2 linked regions of the Rhodovastum atsumiense genome follow. The protein of the gene in region 1 binds, or shares a complex with, the protein of each later gene. Links are inferred from orthologs where the notes say so. Each region holds a gene or a part of one and is shown in the gene's direction. Other genes may lie near its edges.

Region 1 (6,190 bases):
TTTCGGAGCGCCGCTTGAGCGCCATGTCTCATCCTCGCGATGGCCCCCTGATCAGGAGGCCGGTTCAGTGTCCGATGGGGAAGGCGGCGAGGACGGGTCCGAGGTGGCCTGCATGGCTTTCCGACGCGCGCGCGCCTCTTCCTGCTCCCGCAGTTTCTCGTCCTTCTTCGCCTGCTTGAGTCGGTTGCGCTCGGCGCGTTGCTGGTTGTAGTTCGGCTTGAACGCCATATCGGCTCCCTGGCTGGTCTGTTTTGACTGCGGCCGACCAGAATGCCCGACGGGGTAGCTTGCTTCCGCCGGGGATGCCCTGACGGCACCGGCCCGATGGGGAAGCTCCGGTCCCGCGAAGGGGGCGGAGCTTCGTCAATCGGGCGGACAGGTGTCAGGCGGACCGGAGATTGACGGCCGACACCTTGCCCTGCTGGCCACGCTCCAGGTCGAAGGACAGCTTCTGCCCTTCATTCAGCCGGCCTAGACCGGAACGTTCGACGGCGGAGATGTGCACGAAGACATCCTTCGAGCCGTCCTCGGGCTGGATGAAGCCGAACCCCTTCTGGGCGTTGAACCACTTGACGGTGCCGACGGTCATATCGCGGCGTCCCCTGATCAACGGCGAGTCACGGAATGCGACCCGGATTACTTTCCGGCAGTGGGGGGAGCGCGAACAGGCACGTTGACGCGTGACCGGGAGACGCGAGCCCAAACGCGGAAAGTGCCGTCAGGGAGGGTATGAGTACATGCGGAAGGAAATGCAAGGCGCAGATAGTCACGGCACCGTAATGCCCTTGGCCGCAAGCCGGCTGCAGACCTGCCCCCGCCCGGCACGGCCTTTGTTCCCGTCGTGCCGCCCCATATAAAGCACGCCATGGATGTGCCCTTCCTCAAGATGCATGGCTGCGGGAACGATTTCGTCGTGCTCGACCTGCGTGCCGGCCTCGCGCTCACGCCCGCCCGCGCCGCTGCCATCGCCAACCGGCGCACCGGCGTGGGGTGCGACCAGGTGATCGGCATCGAGCCCGCCCCCGCGGGAAGCAGGGCCGCGGCCTTCATGCGCATCCGCAATCCCGACGGCAGCGAGGCCGGGGCCTGCGGCAACGCCACGCGCTGCGTCGCCTCCCTGCTCGCGGCCGAGACCGGCCGGACCGTGCTGGCCATCCAGACCATCAGCGGCACCCTGCCGGCCGAACTCCTGCCCGACGGGCGCGTCCGCGTGGACATGGGCCCCGCGCGGCTCGGCTGGCAGGAAGTGCCGCTCGCCGAAGCGGCGGACACGCTGCACCTCGACCTCACGACGGGTCCGGTGTCCGACCCGGCCGCCTGCTCCATGGGCAATCCACATGCGACGTTCTTCGTGGATGACCTCGGCACCCTGCCGATCACCACGATCGGGCCGGTGCTGGAACACGCCCCCCTGTTCCCCAACCGCGCCAATATCGGCTTCGCCCAGGTGCTCGCCCCTGACCGCATTCGCCTGCGGGTGTGGGAGCGCGGCGCCGGCCTCACCCTGGCTTGCGGTTCCGGCGCCTGCGCCACGCTGGTGAACGCCGCCCGCCGTGGCCTGACCGGGCGCCGCGCCACGGTGGTGGTGGATGGCGGCGAGCTCGGCATCGAATGGCGGGATGATGGCCATGTGCTGATGACCGGGCCGGTGGCCACCGCCTTCCGCGGCAGCCTCGCCTGGGAGGCGCTGCCGCCGTGAGCGTCGACATCCTGACCTTCGGCTGCCGCCTGAACACCTACGAGAGCGAGGTCATCCGCGGCCACGCCGCCGGGCTCGACGACACCATCGTGGTGAATACCTGCGCGGTCACCGCCGAGGCCGAGCGCCAGGCGCGGCAGGCGATCCGCCGTGCCCATCGCGAGCGCCCGGGGGCGCGCATCGTCGTCACCGGCTGCGGCGTGCAGATCGATCCGGCGAAATGGGCGTCGCTGCCCGGCGTCAGCCGTGTCCTCGGCAACGAGGACAAGCTCCGGCCCGAATCCTGGGCCCCCGATGCCGTTTCCGTCGTCTCCGACATCGCCGCCGCGCGCGAGACCGCGCCGCAACTGGTCACCGAGTTCGCCGGGCGCAGCCGCGCCTTCGTGCAGGTGCAGCAGGGCTGTGATCATCGCTGCACCTTCTGCGTGATCCCGCAGGGGCGCGGCCCGAACCGGTCGGTCCCGCTCGGCGCCATCGTCGGTCAGGTGCGCACGTTGATGGCCGGCGGCTACCGCGAGGTGGTGCTGACCGGGGTCGATATCGCCAGCTATGGCAGCGACCTGCCGGGACGGCCCACGCTCGGGCAGGCGATCCGCCGGCTGCTCGCGCAGGTGCCTGAACTGCCACGGCTGCGGCTGTCCTCCATCGATCCGGCCGCGATCGACGATGATCTGTGGCGCCTGCTCGCCGAGGAGCCGCGGCTGATGCCGCATCTGCACCTGTCGCTGCAGGCCGGCACCGACCTGATCCTCAAGCGCATGCGCCGCCGTCATCTGCGGGCGGATGCCCTGGCGGTGATCGCCCGCGCCCGCGCGCTGCGCCCCGGCATCGCCATCGGCGCCGACCTGATCGCCGGCTTTCCCACCGAAACCGACGCGTTGTTCGAGGACACCCTGGCGCTGGTGCGGGAAGCCGAGATCCCCTTCCTGCACGTCTTCCCCTACAGCGAGCGCCCCGGCACCCCGGCCGCGCGCATGCCGCCGGTGCCGGTGCCGGTGCGCCGCGAGCGCGCCGCCCGGCTGCGCGAGGCCGGGCTGGAGGCCGCGCGTCGTTTCTTCGCCGCCCTGGTCGGCCACGAGGCAAGCGTGCTGGCGGAAACCGGCGAGGCCGGGCATACGGAGCACTTCGCGCCCATCCGGGTGCACGCCGCCCCTGGCGAGATCCTGCGTGCCCGGGTGGTGGCGGCCAACGACGACGGACTTCTGGCGGAGCCGGCCTGATGGCACTCGGATTCTTCTCGCGGCTGAAGGAAGGTCTCTCCCGCAGCACCCAGAAGCTGACCCAGAACCTGGGCTCGGTGCTGACGCGGAAGAAGCTGGACGAGGAAGCGCTGCAGGAGCTGGAGGACGCGCTGGTCGCGGCCGATTTCGGCACCGAGGTCGCCGCCCGCGTAATCGCCAATTTCCGCCGCAGCCGTTTCGGCCGCGAGGTGACGGACGAGGAAGTCCGCACCGCGCTGGCCGAGGAGATCGCCGAGATCCTTCGCCCGGTGGCGCAGCCTTTCGAGCCCGATCCGAAGCTGAAGCCGCACGTGGTGCTGGTGGTCGGGGTGAACGGCACCGGCAAGACCACCACCATCGGCAAGCTGGCGCAGAGCTATGCCGAGCAGGGCAAGCGGGCGATCCTGGTTGCCGGCGACACCTTCCGCGCCGCCGCGGTCGAGCAGTTGCAGGTCTGGGGCGAGCGCACCGGGGCGCCGGTGATCAAGGGGCCGCCCAATGCCGATGCCGCGGGCCTTGCCTTCGATGCGCTCACCCGCGCCCGGACCGAGGGCGCCGACGTGCTGCTGGTCGATACCGCCGGCCGGCTGCACAACAAGTCGGCGCTGATGGAGGAGCTGCGCAAGATCATCCGCGTCATGCGCAAGCAGGACGAGGCGGTGCCGCATTCGGTGCTGCTGGTGCTGGATGCCACCACCGGGCAGAACGCGCTGCAGCAGGTGAATGTTTTCAAAGAGATGGTGGACGTCACCGGCCTGATCGTGACCAAGCTGGACGGCAGTGCGCGGGGCGGGATCGTGGTGGCGCTGGCGCAGGAGTTCGGGCTGCCGGTGCATGCCGTGGGCGTCGGTGAGAAGGCAACCGATCTCAGGCCCTTCGACCCGATGGATTACGCCCGCGGGTTGGTCGGCATCGCCTGATCGGGTTCCAAGGGCCGATGGCCCTTGGTGGAGGTCCAGGAGGCGAAGCCTCCTGGTGGGGCTCGGGGCAACGCCCCGAAAATCCTTGTCCCCTACTGCAGCGGAACCTTCAGGTTGATCCCCGGGCTGGGCCGGAAGCCGCGTGTCTCGTTCGGGTCGTATTCCGCCGCCGAGCCCGGCAGGTAGCCTTCGCCCTTGCGGCGGTCGCGATGGTTGAACAGGCTCGGGCTCAGTTCCGTGCGGGGCCGGTCGGTCAGTTTGTCCAACGGTGTCCGGTCGAAGTCGATATTGGGCACCGGTGCCGGCGTGTAGTCCTTCAGGGTCTGCAGCGGCTGGACCTGTTGCAGCGGCTGGGCCGGTTGCGACAGTGAGGGACCGCTTTGCGGATCCGCCCCGGCCGACAGGGGCAGTGCCAGGGCCAGCAGCGTGACCGGCAGCAACCCGCCCGGTTTCACAGCGCCGCCTCCGCCGGCAGGTGCACGGTGCCGCGCGGATCCTCCGGAGGGTTGCCGGCCGGCGCCCCAAGCGGTCCGGTCCCCACGGCCCGCCAGGCATCGAGCGCCCAGCGCACGGAGGGAAATGCGATCGAATCCCATGGGATATCCTCCCATTCGAACAGCCGGACTTCCTCGGTCTCCGGTCCGGCTGCGAAGCTGGGCGGGCCGTCGAAGCGGGAACGGTAGATCAATTGCACCTGGCCGATGCGGCTGATGCTGTAGACGGCCAGCAGCCCTTCCAGGACCAGTCGGACCTGGGCTTCCTCCCAGGCCTCGCGGCGGGCGCCTTCCTCGGGCGTCTCCCCCATCTCCATGAAGCCGGCGGGCAGGGTCCAGAAGCCGCGGCGAGGTTCGATGGCGCGCCGGCACAGCAGCACGCGGCCCCGCTCGGCGACCACCGCGCCGACCACGATCTTCGGGTTCTCATAGTCCACGAACCCGCAGGTCGAGCACACGAGCCGCTCGTGGGTATCTCCGGCGGGGATCTGGCGCACGAATTCTGGCATCGTTCTAGCATTGCGCGCTTGCCCACAGCCGTTCAATGGTCGTGCTAAGCATGGCCGTGCGCACGCGCCCCGCCATGGCCGCTTCCTGCCGCCATGTGTTCCCGGAGCCACAATGTTGCGGCGCAATATTGCTCCGGAAGGTTTGGAAAGCGCGTGACGATTATCTCGCCGCGCGGGAAGCGGTCGTTGGTCAGACCGACAGGTTCAACAGGGACCCGCGCGGCAGCTTCTTCCCGGGGGCGGGTTCCCCGCCGGGGACGGCGAGCGGGTTCTGCGCCGGTGCCCCCGTTTCGCTCTCGGCCTCGGCCTGGGGGCGTCGCCTGCCCGTGGCTGCCTGCGTCCGGGGGGCGGCGGTGGACAAGGCGGGCAGGCTGACGGGGGAGATCATGCCGCCAGCCTGCGCCCTGGAAATGAGCAGGCGATGAAGAAGTTTCAGTCCAACTGGAACAACTGGCCTTTCAGATAGGCGCTCTCGGGCAGTTGCGGATGCACCGGATGGTCGGCTCCGGCGCCGCAGGTGGCCAGGATGCGGCCACCGCGGCGGGCGCGGTACAGGCCCTCGGCGATGGCGGCGGCAAAAGCCTCCAGCGGCGCGTGGTGGCTGCAGGAGGCGACGAACAGGAACCCGCCCGGCGACACCAGCGGCGCCGCGACCCGCGCCATCCGGCCATAGGCGCGCAGGCCCGCCGCCTGGTCCTTCTTCGACTTGGCGAAGGCCGGCGGATCGCACACCACGATGTCGTAGCGCTCGCCGGCCTGCGCGGCCTCGGCCATCACCTCGAAGGCGTCACCCCGGCGCACACTCACCCGCCCGGCGACACCGTTCAGCGCCGCCGCCGCTTGCGCGCGCTCGAGCGCCGGGGCGCTGGCATCGACCAGCACGACTTCCTTCGCGCCCGCAGCCGCGCAGCGCAGGCCGAAGGCGCCGACATGGCAGAACACGTCGAGCACCCGCGCGCCCTCGGCCAGGGCCGCCACCCGGTCGCGATTGGGCCGCTGGTCGAAGAACCAGCCGGTCTTCTGGCCAGAGAGCGGATCGACCGGAAAGCGCACCCCGCCTTCCTCGACCATGGCCGTCGCATCGCTGCCATGCAGCAGTGTCACCTCGGCGGGCAGGCCCTCATGGGCGCGCACCGGCGCATCGTTGCGCGCGACCACGGCCCGCAACGGCAACGACCCGGTCAGGGTCGCCACGATCGCGGGCGTCAGCCGGTCCATGCCGGCGGTGTTGGCCTGCAGCACGACGACGTCGCCATAGCGGTCGATCACCAGGCCGGGCAGCCCGTCGGCCTCGGCGTGCACCAGGCGGTGGAACGGTCCATCGGTGATGCGGGCCCGCAGCGCGATC
Region 2 (6,400 bases), 870 kb from region 1 along the record:
GGATCGAGGCAGCGCGGCAATCGCGCAAACAGGCCGAGGACGAGGCCGCGGACGCCGCTCGCCAGGCCGCCGCGGCGGCATCCCGCGCGGACAGCCTGCGCGCCGCCATCGCCCGCATCGAGGCGGAACGCCGCGCCGCCGAGGCACGCGCCCGGGCCGAGGCGGCGGCAGCCCTGCGGGCCAGGCGCGAGGCCGAGGCAGAGGCGGCGAAGCGCCGGCAGGAAGCCCTCGCCCGCCCGGCGGGACGCGGGCTTTCAGCCGCGAATTCCCGCCTGACCGTACCGGTGACGGGCCAGCTTGTCCGCGGCTTCGGTGACGCGTCCGATGGCGGGCCCAGCAGCGGCATGACCTGGACACCCGTTCCCGGCGCCCGCGTCGTCGCCCCCTGCGGCGGCCGGGTCGCCTTCGCCGATCGCTTCCGCAGCTACGGGCTGTTGCTGATCCTGGACTGCGGCGGCGGCTGGCACGCGGTGCTCGGCGGGCTGGAACGGCTGGACGCGCAGGTGGGCGAAAATGTGCAGCAGGGCGAACCGGTCGGCGCGATGCTGCCGGAGTCACAGCAAGCTGGCAGCGGACGCGGGACGCTCTATATGGAACTGCGCCGCTCCGGCAGGCCCGTCGATCCCGCGCCCTACCTGCGCGCCCGGGGGTGATCGGCCAGGGCGTCGCCGTTATGCCTTCCCCGCGGGCGGGATCTGAGGGAAACTCTGGTTTTCGGGTGACATCCCGTCGAAAGTGACCACGTTTGCGCGCATACGCGCATGAGGACGCATCCATGAAGCTTCGCACGGGCCTGCTGCTGGGAGCCGCCTTCAGCGCCGGTGTGGCGATCGGCCCAATCACGCGCCATGTCGCGCCGAACCTGCAATTCCTTCCCTATGCCCTCGCGCAGGATTCCGGGCGGGCCGAAACCTATCGCCTGCTGACCCTGTTCGGCGACGTGTTCGAACGCGTACGCGCCGAATATGTCGAGCCGGTCGGCGATCGCGACCTCGTCGAGAACGCCATCAATGGCATGCTGACCGGGCTGGACCCGCACAGCAACTACATGAACGCGAAGTCCTTCCGCGACATGCAGGTGCAGACGCGCGGCGAGTTCGGCGGACTCGGCATCGAGGTGACGCAGGACAACGGCTTCATCAAGGTGATCAGCCCGATCGACGACACCCCGGCCAGCAAGGCCGGCATCAAGGCGGGCGACCTGATCCTGGCGCTGGACGGCCAGACCGTGCAGGGCCTGTCGCTGAACGAGGCGGTCGACAAGATGCGCGGCCCGCCGAACTCGAAGATCAAGCTGACCATCCGCCGCGAAGGCAACGACGCGCCGCTCGAGGTGGGGCTGACCCGCGAGGTCATCCACATCCAGGTGGTGAAGTCGCGGCTGGAGCAGGGCGACATCGCCTATCTGCGCGTGACCAGCTTCAACGAACAGACCGATGCCGGACTGCGCAAGGCGATCGCGACGCTGAAGGCACAGGCCGGCGACAAGCTGCGCGGCATCGTGCTGGACCTGCGCAACAACCCGGGCGGCCTGCTCGACCAGGCGGTGGCGGTGTCCGACGACTTCATCGAACAGGGCGAGATCGTCTCCACCCGCGCCCGCCACGCCGAGGACAGCCAGCGCTGGAACGCCAAGGGCGGCGACATCAGCGGCGGCCTGCCCATGGTGGTGCTGATCAATGGCGGCTCGGCCTCGGCCAGCGAGATCGTGGCCGGCGCGCTGCAGGATCACCGGCGAGCGATCGTTCTGGGCACCCGCAGCTTCGGCAAGGGATCGGTGCAGACCGTCATCCCGCTGCCCGGCAACGGCGCGATGCGCCTGACCACGGCCCGCTACTACACGCCCTCGGGGCGCTCCATCCAGGGCCTGGGCATCACCCCCGACGTGGAAGTGGCGGCCACCCGCGAGGAGAAGCCGCATTTCCTGCCCGATCGCGAGGCCGACCTGAACCGGGCCCTGCGCAACTCGGGCGGCACGCCGCAGCAGGCCGCGCCGCCGCGCAACGACCTGCCGCCGATCGTGCGCGACCTTCCCAAGCTGCCGCCGGAAGGCTTCCCGACCTTCGACGCGACCAAGCCGGAGACCGACTTCCAGTTGCAGCAGGGCCTGACGCTGCTGCGCGCCATGCCGACCAGCAAGCGCGCCTCTCGTTAATCCGGCCCCTGCCCCCCGATCCCTGCCCCCATGGGGGGCCGCGAGTCGGCACAAGGCGCCGCCCGATCAAACAGCCGGGGCATTTTCCGTCAGCCACAGCGAACGGAAAATGCCCCGGCGGTGCGATGGGAACCGACCCGTTCGTTGCCATAATGCCACAAATCGCCTGGACTACCCCCGGACAGGGCGGGTCGGGTAATCTCGGCGTTGCCGGAACGGTCTGGCGGCGATGGGAGCGCATGTGGTGAATCGTGGCAATGCAAGCGGAAGCGACCAGCGCCCATGGGCCTGGATCATCCTCGGCTGGTTCTGGGTGGTGATCCTGGCATGCCTGATCGGCGGCGGGATCGCCCTGCAGGTGCTGGGGCCACCGACGCCGACCGCGCCCCGGATGCCGCTGGCCGGCCCTGATCGGCCGAGGCCGTCGCAGGCGGGTGCCCCGGGACCGTCCTCTCCCGCGACATCTCCGGCTCCCCCGGTGTCCGCGGCTGCCATCGCCATCCCATCCCAGCCCGCCACGGGCCGGGGCGGCCTGGCACCGGCGGATATGGCGCTGCTGGAGCCCGGCCCAGAAGACGGCATCCTGCCGCGCATCGGCCCCGATGGGCGGATGCCGATGCAGGTCTATGCCGCGCCCTTCGACCCCACCGATCCACGCCCGCGTGTCGCCGTGCTGCTCGGCGGCATCGGCATGGCCGAGATGGACAGCGAGGAGGCGATCCGCGCCACGCCCCCCGCCATCTCGCTCGCCATCTCCCCCTACGCGGCCCGGCCGGCCCGCCTGCAGGAAATGGCGCGGGCCGCCGGACACGAGACACTGATCTCGATCCCGATGGAACCCGCCGGCTATCCGCTGGACGACCCGGGCAACCGGGCGCTGCTGACCGGGCTGCCGGCCGCACAGAATCAGGAACGCCTGCTCTGGGCGCTGTCGCGCATCGCCGGCTATGTCGGCGCCACCGGCAGCAACAACGGCCTGCGCGGCGAACGCTTCGCGGCAAGCGGACAGATGCCCCAGGTGCTGAACGAGCTTGCCAGGCGGGGTGTGCTGTACATCGATGCCCGGCCCACCGCCGCCCGGACGACGGCAGCGCCACAGGATCGGCGCCCCGGCCTGCGTGCGGTGGACGTGACCATCGACGACCCGCCGGTGCGCGCGGAGATCGAGGCGAAGCTGTCGCGCCTCGAACAGATTTCCCGTGACCGCGGCGCGGCGATTGGCCTCGCCAGCCTGCCGGGACCCGTCACCGTCGAACGCCTGGCAGCCTGGGCGGCGAAACTGCCGGGCCGCGGCGTGGTGCTGGTGCCGGTCAGCGCGCTGGTATCCCCCCTTCCCCTCCCCACCGAGACCCGTCGATGAGCCAGTCCCTGCGTGACCGTCTTCCCTACCGCCCCAATGTCGGGGCAGTCCTGTTCAATCCCCAGGGCCGCATCTTCGTCGCCCGTCGCGCCGACCTGCCGAACGCCGAGGGCGCCCCGGGGGGCTGGCAGTTGCCGCAGGGCGGCATCGACGAAGCGGAGGATCCGGCCACCGCGGTGCTGCGCGAGCTCGCCGAGGAAATCGGCACCGACCGCGCCGAAATCATGGGCGAACACCCGGACTGGCTGACCTACGACCTGCCGGATGAATTGCTGGGCGTGGCCCTGGGCGGGCGCTACCGCGGGCAGAAGCAACGCTGGTACGCGCTGCGCTTCCTCGGCACGGACGCGGATGTGCGGCTGGACGCCGACCCGCATCCCGAATTCGACGCCTGGCGCTGGGCCGACCTGGCCGAACTTCCCGCGCTGGCAGTGGCGTTCAAGCGACCGATCTACGAAATCCTGGCGGTGTCCTTCGCCCGCTTCGCGCGCCCGCAGCCCTGACGTTCCGGCGAGGGTCAGGCCTCGCCGTCGCGTTCGATCCGTGCGCCATCCTGGGCGCGCTGCAACCGCTCGGCGTCCCGCCGGTCCGCCTGCTTCTGCGCGCCGGTGCGGCCATGGCGAATCCGGTTTTCCGCGGCTTCCGCCTGCTGCTGCGCGCGTGCAAGCCGCTTCTTCACCTGCCGGAGATTAACGATCTCACCCATGCCGCCATCCTGACGGGACGGGATGGCCGGATGCAAGGGGGCACAGGGATGCAGGCAATCCCGCGAATGTGCCCGGAGGGTTTTCGTGCCAGGCGTGACTGACTGAAACGGTCCACCGATCCGAACGTTTTCGCCCGCAGGTTCACGAGCGAAAAGGTTACGCAATGGGCACAATACTGCTGGTTATCCTGATCATCCTGCTACTGGGCGCCCTCCCAACCTGGCCTTACAGCTCGGCATGGGGGTATTACCCGTCAGGCGGCCTGGGATTACTGCTGTTGATCGTCGTGGTGCTGTTGGTGCTGAGGCGAATTTAGCGGCGGGGCGTTGCCCCGCGCCCCACCAGGGCTTCGCCCTGGACCGACCAAGGGCTGCGCCCTTGGAACCCATTCTGTGCCGCGCAGCGAGACTGGGGTGCAGGGGCCTTATGGCCCCTGCCGGGTCCAGGGCAGCGCCCTGGCCTTGCTTGCTTTACTTCCCCAGTACCCGTCCCGCCACCGCGTCCAGTTTCGCCACCAGGGCGGGATCGCGCTTCGCCGGTGCGGTGATGATGGCGTGGTCCAGTGCATGGTCGCAGCCCGCGGAGCAGGCCCCCCGCGGCTTGCCGAGTTCCGGCACCACGTGCCGCACCAGGGTGCGGGCATTGTCGGCGTTCTGCAGCAGCACCTTGACGATCATGTCCACCGTGACGTGATCGTGGTCGGGGTGCCAGCAATCGTAATCCGTCACCATGGCGACGGTCGCGTAGCAGAGCTCCGCCTCGCGGGCGAGCTTGGCCTCCGGCATGTTGGTCATGCCGATCACGCTGCACCCCCAGGAGCGGTACAGCTCGCTTTCCGCGACGGTAGAGAATTGCGGCCCTTCCATCACCAGGTAGGTGCCGCCGCGGGTCACGGACAGGCCGATGTCGCGGCAGGCGCCTTCCAGCGCGTCGCCCAGGCGCGCGCAGACCGGATGGCCCATCGAGACATGCGCCACCACGCCCTCGCCGAAGAAGCTTTTCTCGCGGGCGAAGCTGCGGTCGATGAACTGGTCGACGATGACGAAATGCCCCGGCGGCAGTTCTTCCTTCAGGCTGCCCACCGCGGAGAGGGAGATCACGTCGGTGCAGCCGAGGCGCTTGAGCGCGTCGATATTGGCGCGATAGTTCAGGTGGGTGGGCGAGAGCGGATGGCCGCGCCCGTGCCGCGGCAGGAACACGCAGCGCACGCCGCCGAGCCGGCCTTCCAGCAATTCGTCGGAGGGATCGCCCCACGGCGTCGTCACCCGGCGCCAGGTCTTGTCCTCCAGCCCGTCCACGTCATAGAGCCCGGAGCCGCCGATGATGCCGATCACCGGTTGGTTGGTCTGCTCGGACATCGCTGTCCTCTCCTCGTCAAACGTCAGGATCCCGAAACGCGACCGCCGCGCCCCCGGGCGGGGACGCGGCGGCCGGTCAGTCGCGCGGGCGGCGGTGGCTCATACTGGCCGGCCAAAGTTCGGCCAGTATGTCTTTGTTTTCGCGCGCGGCCGCCCCACCATCCCCGCGCGCATACCGGTCAGCCCTTCGGGCTGCCGGTATCAGTGCACGCCGGCCCAGAGCTTCCGCTTCACCGAGTAGCTGAGGCCGGTGAGCAGCAGCAGGAACAGCACCACCTTCACGCCCATCCGGTGCCGTTCCTCGAGCTCGGGATTGGCGATGAAGGCGAGGAAGGTGACCACGTCCCGGGCTTGCTGATCGAGCGTCGGCTTGGTGCCGTCCGTGTACTCGACGGTGTCGTCGCGCAGGGGCTGCGGCATGCCGATCTGGTTGCCGGGGAAGAAGTGGTTGTAGTTCATCCCGTCCATCAGCTTGAAGCCGGCGGGCGGGTCGGCGTAGCCGGTGAGCACGCCATAGACGTAGTTCGCCCCGCCCTCGCGCGCCTTGACGATGACCGACAGGTCGGGCGGCAGGGCGCCGTTGTTGGCGGCGCGGGCGGCGAGGTCGTTGGGGAACGGCGAGCGGAAGTGATCCGACGGCAGCGCCGGACGCTCGCCCACCGACCCGTCGTCCTTGAGGGTCGGCACGGTCTTGTTGGCCGCGATCATCTTGACCTGCTCGTCGGTCAGGCCGATGCCGGTCAGGTTGCGGTAGTATGCTTGCTTCAGCGAATGACAGGCCGAGCAGACATTGTTGTAGACCTGGAAGCCGCGCTGGGCC

The links.
Region 2: the proteins of dapF (region 1) and NBY65_RS03675 are in contact, whole or in part, in a solved structure (PDB 5YGU), measured with the Escherichia coli proteins. The link is inferred for Rhodovastum atsumiense from one-to-one orthologs.

What each region holds. Positions count from the first base shown.
Region 1 is NZ_OW485601.1:1,716,914-1,723,103, reverse strand. Bases 1-2,782 are described here. They hold dapF (diaminopimelate epimerase), read left to right. Parts: upstream 1-865; coding sequence 866-1,699; downstream 1,700-2,782. Other genes in these bases: mtaB (tRNA (N(6)-L-threonylcarbamoyladenosine(37)-C(2))-methylthiotransferase MtaB), read left to right, coding at 1,696-2,782; NBY65_RS07650 (cold-shock protein), read right to left, coding at 383-589; NBY65_RS07655 (hypothetical protein), read right to left, coding at 52-228; NBY65_RS07660 (hypothetical protein), read right to left, coding at 1-25. In the rest of the region: more of mtaB, read left to right, coding at 2,783-2,919; signal recognition particle-docking protein FtsY, read left to right, coding at 2,919-3,839; NBY65_RS07630 (hypothetical protein), read right to left, coding at 3,932-4,294; NBY65_RS07625 (NUDIX hydrolase), read right to left, coding at 4,291-4,842; NBY65_RS07620 (hypothetical protein), read right to left, coding at 5,033-5,230; NBY65_RS07615 (class I SAM-dependent rRNA methyltransferase), read right to left, coding at 5,275-6,190. UniProt on the Escherichia coli protein: Involved in the succinylase branch of the L-lysine biosynthesis and in the biosynthesis of the pentapeptide incorporated in the peptidoglycan moiety. Catalyzes the stereoinversion of LL-2,6-diaminopimelate (L,L-DAP) to meso-diaminopimelate (meso-DAP).
Region 2 is NZ_OW485601.1:852,376-858,775, forward strand. Bases 2,273-5,264 are described here. They hold NBY65_RS03675 (RNA pyrophosphohydrolase), read left to right. Parts: upstream 2,273-3,511; coding sequence 3,512-4,018; downstream 4,019-5,264. Other genes in these bases: NBY65_RS03670 (divergent polysaccharide deacetylase family protein), read left to right, coding at 2,400-3,515; NBY65_RS03680 (DUF4169 family protein), read right to left, coding at 4,033-4,221; NBY65_RS03685 (DUF3309 family protein), read left to right, coding at 4,386-4,538; NBY65_RS03690 (S-methyl-5'-thioadenosine phosphorylase), read right to left, coding at 4,693-5,264. In the rest of the region: NBY65_RS03660 (murein hydrolase activator EnvC family protein), read left to right, coding at 1-653; NBY65_RS03665 (S41 family peptidase), read left to right, coding at 776-2,155; more of NBY65_RS03690, read right to left, coding at 5,265-5,580; NBY65_RS03695 (cytochrome c1), read right to left, coding at 5,782-6,400. UniProt on the Escherichia coli protein: Master regulator of 5'-end-dependent mRNA decay.